DNA from 2 places in the Cellulosilyticum sp. WCF-2 genome. Region 2 is predicted to be linked to the other one. Evidence: a T-box and tRNA genes for the amino acid it is inferred to sense, from the RefSeq annotation. Region 2 holds a T-box; the other holds one or more tRNA genes.
The links. A T-box is a leader RNA that pairs with one kind of tRNA and senses whether it is charged. The one in region 2 lies ahead of ileS (isoleucine--tRNA ligase), so its partner is inferred to be a tRNA-Ile.
Positions count from the first base shown of each region.

Region 1: it encodes a tRNA-Ile, which carries the amino acid that the T-box ahead of ileS (isoleucine--tRNA ligase) is inferred to sense. The anticodon was not compared.

Region 1 is NZ_CP034675.1:801,923-806,216, forward strand. Features, by position in the region: gene EKH84_RS03520 (metal-sensing transcriptional repressor) at 1-145, shown strand, start outside; rRNA gene EKH84_RS03525 (16S ribosomal RNA) at 471-1,996, shown strand; rRNA gene rrf (5S ribosomal RNA) at 2,137-2,254, shown strand; tRNA gene EKH84_RS03535 (tRNA-Ile) at 2,260-2,333, shown strand; rRNA gene EKH84_RS03540 (23S ribosomal RNA) at 2,598-4,294, shown strand, end outside.
Region 2 is NZ_CP034675.1:1,524-5,817, forward strand. Features, by position in the region: gene EKH84_RS00010 (ATP-binding protein) at 1-548, shown strand, start outside; gene EKH84_RS00015 (response regulator) at 543-908, opposite strand; gene EKH84_RS00020 (hypothetical protein) at 1,078-1,581, opposite strand; T-box leader at 1,770-2,016, shown strand; gene ileS (isoleucine--tRNA ligase) at 2,091-4,294, shown strand, end outside.

The DNA of each region.
Region 1 (4,294 bases), 800 kb from region 2:
ACAATCATTGTTAAAACGAGCCAATCTATTAATATTAGAGCAACATTTATCCCATTGTGTAAAAGATGCATGCCATAATGAAGAAAATGCAGATGAAAAGATTAATGAGATTATTACTATAATAGAAAAACTCATGAGTAAATAGGTGAAAAACTATATTTTAGGCATAAGTGTGTATAAATTAGTTGATAAGTTGTGGATGGTATGTGAACAACTTTAAAAAACTGTGTTTAACTAAAAAAAGTTAAAAAAGGTGTTGACGTCTGTAGAAAGATGTTGTAATATTATACGAGTCAGCGGCGAATAGCAGTAGACAAGAAAAGGCAGTAAGCCTTGATAAGAATGAACTTTGAAAACAAAATAGTAACTATAAACCAGTCGATTCATTACGTCTCTAATAAGAGATGAGAATCAGTACAACTTGTACTAAGTAAAATAGTCAGTAGTAGAGATACTACACGGACAAACTTTTTTATGAGAGTTTGATCCTGGCTCAGGATGAACGCTGGCGGCGTGCTTAACACATGCAAGTCGAACGAAGTGATAGGAGCTTGCTCCTAGAACTTAGTGGCGGACGGGTGAGTAACGCGTGGGTAACCTGCCCTATGCAGGGGGATAACGTTTGGAAACGAACGCTAATACCGCATAAACTATGGATAATCGCATGATTGTTATAGTAAAGATTTTATCGGCATAGGATGGACCCGCGTTGGATTAGCTAGTTGGTGAGATAACAGCCCACCAAGGCGACGATCCATAGCCGGCCTGAGAGGGTGAACGGCCACATTGGGACTGAGACACGGCCCAAACTCCTACGGGAGGCAGCAGTGGGGAATATTGCACAATGGGCGCAAGCCTGATGCAGCGACGCCGCGTGAAGGAGGAAGGTCTTCGGATTGTAAACTTCTATCAGCAGGGAAGAAAAAATGACGGTACCTGACTAAGAAGCTCCGGCTAACTACGTGCCAGCAGCCGCGGTAATACGTAGGGAGCGAGCGTTATCCGGATTTACTGGGTGTAAAGGGTGCGTAGGCGGTTTGTTAAGTCAGAAGTGAAATTTAGGGGCTCAACCTCTAAGCTGCTTCTGAAACTGATGAACTAGAGTGTGGGAGAGGAAAGTGGAATTCCGAGTGTAGCGGTGAAATGCGTAGAGATTCGGAGGAACACCAGTAGCGAAGGCGGCTTTCTGGACCATAACTGACGCTGAGGCACGAAAGCGTGGGGAGCAAACAGGATTAGATACCCTGGTAGTCCACGCTGTAAACGATGAATGCTAGGTGTCGGGGCTTACGGGTCTCGGTGCCGAAGTTAACACATTAAGCATTCCACCTGGGAAGTACGATCGCAAGATTGAAACTCAAAGGAATTGACGGGGACCCGCACAAGCGGTGGAGCATGTGGTTTAATTCGAAGCAACGCGAAGAACCTTACCTAAACTTGACATCCCGATGACCGAAGGGTAATGCCTTCTTTCCTAGCTTGCTAGGACATTGGTGACAGGTGGTGCATGGTTGTCGTCAGCTCGTGTCGTGAGATGTTGGGTTAAGTCCCGCAACGAGCGCAACCCCTATCTTTAGTAGCCAGCATTAAGTTGGGCACTCTAGAGAGACTGCCAGGGATAACTTGGAGGAAGGTGGGGATGACGTCAAATCATCATGCCCCTTATGTTTAGGGCTACACACGTGCTACAATGGCTGCTACAAAGGGAAGCGATCTCGCGAGAGTCAGCAAACCTCAAAAAAGCAGTCCCAGTTCGGATTGTAGTCTGCAACTCGACTACATGAAGTTGGAATCGCTAGTAATCGCGAATCAGAATGTCGCGGTGAATACGTTCCCGGGTCTTGTACACACCGCCCGTCACACCATGGGAGTTGGGGGGGCCCAACGCCGGTGACCCAACCCTTCGGGGAGGGAGCCGTCTAAGGCAAAACCAATAACTGGGGTGAAGTCGTAACAAGGTAGCCGTATCGGAAGGTGCGGCTGGATCACCTCCTTTCTAAGGATAGAAATCGCTGGTTTAGTAGTTACTGTTTTGTTTTGAAAGTTTATGAACGTAGTGAATCAACTTTCACTGAGATGAAGCGGAGTCGAAGTGTTAGCATATAAAATACTACGGAATTGAATATTTCACTCATTTGTGGTGATGATGCGCTTAGGGGAAACACCCGTTTCCATTCCGAACACGTAGGTTAAGATCTAAGCGGCTGATGGTACTTGTCGGGAGACTGACTGGGAGAGTAAGTGGTTGCCACATTTTATAGGCTCGTAGCTCAGGTGGTTAGAGCGCACGCCTGATAAGCGTGAGGTCGGTGGTTCGAGTCCACTCGGGCCTACTAGTGCACCTAGTGTACTATAAGTAAAAGGAAATTAACTAAATCCTTAATCGTACTTTGAAAAACAAATACTACAACAATTATAGATTTGTAAGTTATAGTAATATAACTTGCGCCTAACGATAAATGTACACGCATTGTATAATGCAAGATGTTTGTCAGGGTGTAAAATCTACAATTTAACCGATAATAAATATTCTTTGTATTCAACGAAAGTTGATTAACAAGGCACAAACGACCGATTAACGAAAGTTAATCATTATAGGTCAAGCTACTAAGAGCGTAGAGTGGATGCCTTGGCACCGAGAGCCGATGAAGGACGTGATAAGCTGCGAAAAGCTACGGGGAGTTGCAAATAAACCTTGATCCGTAGATATCCGAATGGGGAAACCTGGCAGAGCAAACCTCTGTCATCCTATAGCCAATCCATAACTATAGGAAGGGAACGAAGGGAACTGAAACATCTAAGTACCTTCAGGAGGAGAAAGAAACATCGATTTCCTAAGTAGCGGCGAGCGAAAGGGAAACAGGCCAAACCAGATTACTTGTAATCTGGGGTTGAGGACTGCGTCATGGCAAGAATGCGGATAGCTGAAGAGTCTGGAAAGTCTCATCAAAGAGGGTGATAATCCCGTAAGCGAAATCCAAGTGAAGCCTAGCAGTATCCAGAGTACCACGAGACACGAGAAACCTTGTGGGAAGCCGGGGGGACCACCCCCCAAGCCTAAATACTCCTCGGTGACCGATAGCGCATAGTACTGTGAAGGAAAGGTGAAAAGAACCCCGGGAGGGGAGTGAAAGAGAACCTGAAACTCTATGTTTACAAGCAGTGGAAGCGCCATATGATGCGCAACCGCGTACTTTTTGTAGAACGGTCCGGCGAGTTACTAGCTGTGGCAAGGTTAAGTACCAGGAGGTACGAAGCCGAAGGGAAACCAAGTCTGAATAGGGCGCCAAAATAGTCATTGTTAGTAGACCCGAAACCGGGTGACCTACCCATGTGCAGGATGAAGTTACCGTAAAAGGTAATGGAGGTCCGAACTCACATCTGTTGAAAAAGGTGGAGATGACGTGTGGGTAGCGGAGAAATTCCAATCGAACCCGGAGATAGCTGGTTCTCCTCGAAATAGCTTTAGGGCTAGCGTTGATAGGAGTCTAATGGAGGTAAAGCACTGAATTGCCTAGGGGGCCCACAAGCTTACCGAAGCATATCAAACTAAGAATGCCATCAAGATACCATCAGCAGTCAGACTACGAGTGATAAGACACGTGGTCAAAAGGAAAACAGTCCAGACCATCAGCTAAGGTCCCCAAGTGTGTGTTAAGTGGAAAAGGATGTGAGATTTCGAAGACAACTAGGATGTTGGCTTAGAAGCAGCCACTCATTCAAAGAGTGCGTAATAGCTCACTAGTCGAGAGATCTTGCGCCGAAAATGTCCGGGGCTAAAACACACCACCGAAGCTATGGAATTCACAATAGTGGATTGGTAGAGGAGCGTTGTAACGACGCAGAAGCAGTACCGTAAGGAGCTGTGGAGTAATTACAAGTGAGAATGCCGGAATGAGTAGCGAGATACAAGTGAGAATCTTGTAGGCCGAATATCCAAGGTTTCCAGAGTAAAGCTGATCTGCTCTGGGTAAGTCGGGACCTAAGGCGAGGACGAAAGTCGTAGTCGATGGACAACTGGTTCATATTCCAGTACTACCTATTATCAGAACTGCAGGGACGCAGGAGGATAAGCAAACCCAGGAATGGTATCCTGGGCCAAGCACAAAGTCGCACCTAACAGGCAAATCCGTTAGGCGAGGATGAAGTGTGATGGGGATCGAAATAAAAGTAGAGAAGTTGCTGAATCCACACTGCCGAGAAAAGCTGCTATTGCGTGATAGGTACCCGTACCGTAAACCGACACAGGTGGATGAGGAGAGAATCCTAAGGCCGACGGGAGAAGCGTTGTTAA
Region 2 (4,294 bases):
ACGATTTACGTCAGCATCTTGCTTTTATAGGTATATGCATCGAAGAACAAAATTGGAATAAATTACGAGATTACTTAAGCGACTATATGCGTATACTCCCATCTGATACTCCTATATCTTTTTGTTCTCACTATGCTGTAAACTCAGTTATTTCCTACTATGCTCAGCTAGCAGAAGAAAAACAAATTAAATTCTCAGCACAACTTAACATTCCTTCCGAAATAAATATTGCTGACCCTGATTTAATTGTAGTATTTGGTAATCTTCTAGAAAATGCTTATGATGCTTGTAAAACACAAGAAAGAAATCATAATTTTATTGTCATTAAAGGCGGTTTACAAAACGTTAATACCTTTGTCCTTACTATTGATAATTCCTGTGAAACAGAATTATCAATAGCAGAAGATATTGGTATTTATTCTACTAAGCATCCTGGTATAGGAACTGGTTCTTTGTCTGTAAAAAATATTGCTCAGCGTTATAAAGGTATTGCCACCTTTGATGTCAAGGAAGGTGTTTTCCATGCATCAGTATTACTTCATTTATGAAGTAAGCTCACACTTTTTCAGTGCTTGTGCCAGAGTTTCTTCACTAATAGGCTTTTTCAAAAAATATTTAGCTTGTACATCATAGGAACGAATAGCAAAATCTAAATCACTACACCAAAGTAGCTTTATATCTGGCTTCATACGACGTACTCTATCTACTACTTCTAGGCTAAAGGTTCCGTCTTGTGCTATCACCACAAGCTCAAAGTTTTCTTTTTTCAAAGCATCTAAAACTGATACATAATCTTCAAACTCACTTATCTGAACAACTAACTTATATGCTTCATAATATTTTAGTATTTGCTTGCAAAGTTGTCTGCGTTCCTCAATCTCTTCGTCATATAACAAAATTCTTATCATGAGTTCCTCCTTATTCCTTATAATCTCTATTGTATATAACGTAGATTGTAAAACTCCCCTACTTCTTTTACAATAATTCTTGCTTAAACGGTTAAAATATTACTTAAATGGTAGCTTTTAATAGAAAAGCTATACCCCTGTTTAGATTGAGTGTAGCTTTTCTATTTTATTAACGGCAACAACATGCATTTTCACAGAATAAAATTTCGCCTCTAACTACTTCTCCTCCTATATTAATGCCTGCTGTATTAATAGGGGCTGAATAAGCAAAGAACATTGCTGCTGTGCCTCTTGCACATACGATAGGACTTGCCTCTACAACCATTTCAAAACGGCAGCAGCCATCATCTGAAGTCACGCAAAAGACACATAAAAAACCATTTTCATCTCCTGTAAAAAACATCAAGTCATTGGAATTAAATTTTCTCCTTCTATCAAAATTAACTATGTTAACTTCTCCCTCAAATCTATCTTCTCTTCTAAATATACGAATTTTAAAATCTACTTGTTCAGTATCAGTTACATTACATCCAACACTAGGTACACCAATACTATCCACGGTGCCAAAACCTCTTACAACTTCTACTCTCCTTACAGATCGGCTACTTTCTCTGCAATCTGTACTTCTGCTTCTCCTTCTACCAGATGAGCAATCACTACTCTCACAACTCATGTTAGCTTCTCCTTTTCAGATTTACTCCTTATATTATATGTTAACTTTTCTAATATGTTTACTTTATAAGCTTCTATATACTTATTTAACGCTCTTTTTCAACTTATTTCTTAACTACAAATTTTGTGTTTTGCCTTTACAAACTCTATTTTTAAATTTATAATATTACTATTAATTTTTATATGTTACCAAACACAATGAAAAGGACTAGTACTATTTTTGATGCGTCAAAGCGAGTGGGGTTGGTGAAAGCCCATACGATAGAAAATACGAAAAATCACCTTGGAGTGGCAGACCGAACCTAGATCTTTGATTGAAGTAGGCTCTGACGGTTTCCTACCGTTACCGTAAGGAAAGGTATAACGAGCGGCCTTTATAGAAGGCAAATCAGGTGGTACCGCGGAAGATGACTTATAGTGCTCTTTCGTCCTGTTGATGGATGAAGGAGCTTTTTTGATGCTCTAAAATCCAAAACCTTTATTTTATACAATTTATTTAGGAGGATGACTATGTATAAGAAAGTCGACACTGCCCTTAACTTTGTAGACAGAGAGCTTGAAGTCTTAGAGTTTTGGAAGAAAAATAACGTATTTGAAGAATCAATTAAATCCAGAGAAGGCGGTCCTGTATTCACATTTTATGATGGACCACCTACAGCTAATGGTAAACCTCACATTGGACATATCTTAACTCGTACAATGAAAGATATTATGCCACGTTATAAAACCATGAAAGGCTATAAAGTACTTCGTAAAGCTGGTTGGGATACTCATGGTCTTCCAGTAGAGCTTGAAGTAGAAAAACTCCTTGGTATTAGTGGTAAACCACAAATTGAAGAATATGGTATTGAACCTTTCATCTCTAAATGCAAAGAAAGTGTTTGGAAATATCAAAGTGAATGGGAAAAGATGTCTGACCGTGTAGGCTATTGGGTAGATATGGAGCATCCATATGTGACTTATGATAACAACTACATCGAATCCGTATGGTGGTCACTTCGTCAAATTTGGGACAAAGACCTTATTTACAAAGGTCACAAAATCGTACCTTACTGCCCACGTTGTGGAACATCTCTTTCTTCCCACGAAGTAGCACAAGGTTATAAAGATATTAAAGATCAAACAGCTACATGTAAATTCAAAGTGGTAGGTGAAGATAACACTTACCTTTTAGCTTGGACAACAACACCTTGGACACTTCCATCAAACGTTGCTCTTTGTGTGAACCCAGAACACACTTACGTAAGAGCTAACTTTGAAGGTGCTACTTACATTTTAGCTGAAGCTTTAGTGGAAGCAGTTCTTGGCACAGAAGGCGTAGAAATCACAGAAAAATTTGCAGGTAAAGAATTATGTGGCACAGAATATGAACCACTCTTTACATGTACTAAAATAGATAAAAAAGCATTCTTCGTAGTAGCTGATAACTACGTAACACTTACAGATGGTACAGGTATCGTACACATCGCACCTGCATTCGGTGAAGATGATGCTAGAGTAGGACGTGCAAATGGCCTCCCATTTGTACAACTTGTTAACGAACAAGGTTACTTTACAGAAGAATTCATAGCTCAGTTCCCTCAGCTTAAAGATGTATTCGTTAAAAATGCAGATCCAGAAATTCTTAAATATTTAAAAGAACAAGGCACTTTATTTAAAGCCATGCCTCATACACATAGCTACCCACACTGCTGGAGATGTGATACACCACTTCTTTACTATGCACGTGACACATGGTTCATTGAAATGACTAAAGTACGTGATCGTTTAGTAGCTAACAACAAAACAGTAAACTGGATGCCTGAATCAATTGGTGAAGGTCGTTTTGGCAACTTCCTTGAAGGTGTTATTGACTGGGGTCTTTCTCGTTCAAGATACTGGGGTACTCCACTTCCAATTTGGGAATGTAAATGTGGTCACAAACACTTAATCGGAAGCATCGAAGAACTTAAATCAATGAGCTCTGACTGCCCAGACAATATCGAACTTCACAAACCATACATTGACAACGTTCACCTTAACTGTCCAGAGTGTGGCAGCACTATGACAAGAGTATCTGATGTTATCGACTGCTGGTATGATAGTGGTTCAATGCCATTTGCACAACTTCACTATCCATTTGAAAACAAAGAAGTATTTGAAGAAAACTTCCCAGCTGACTTCATCTCAGAAGCTGTTGACCAAACTCGTGGATGGTTCTATACCCTAATGGCTATCTCTACACTTATCTTTGATAAAGCACCATACAAAAATGTTATCGTTCTTGGGCACGTAGGTGATAAAGATGGGATTAAAATGAGTAAGCACAAAGGTAATGTAGTAGACCCTTGGTCAGTTCTTGATGTGCAAGGTGCTGATGCTGTTCGTTGGTACTTCTACTCTGCTTCTGCTCCATGGCTTCCAAGCAGATTTGCTGGTGAAAACGTAAGTGAATCTCAACGTAAATTCATGGGTACTTTCTGGAACACTTATGCGTTCTATGTACTTTACGCAAACATTGATGAGTTTGATCCAACTAAGTACGAACTTAAATATGATACATTAAACATGATGGATAAATGGGTACTTTCTAAACTTCATACACTTGTAAAATCAGTAGATGAAGACCTTGAAAACTACCGTATCTTTGAAGCTGCTCGTGATATGCAAGACTTCATTGATGAAGTATCTAACTGGTATGTACGTCGCTCTCGTGAGAGATTCTGGCAAAGTGA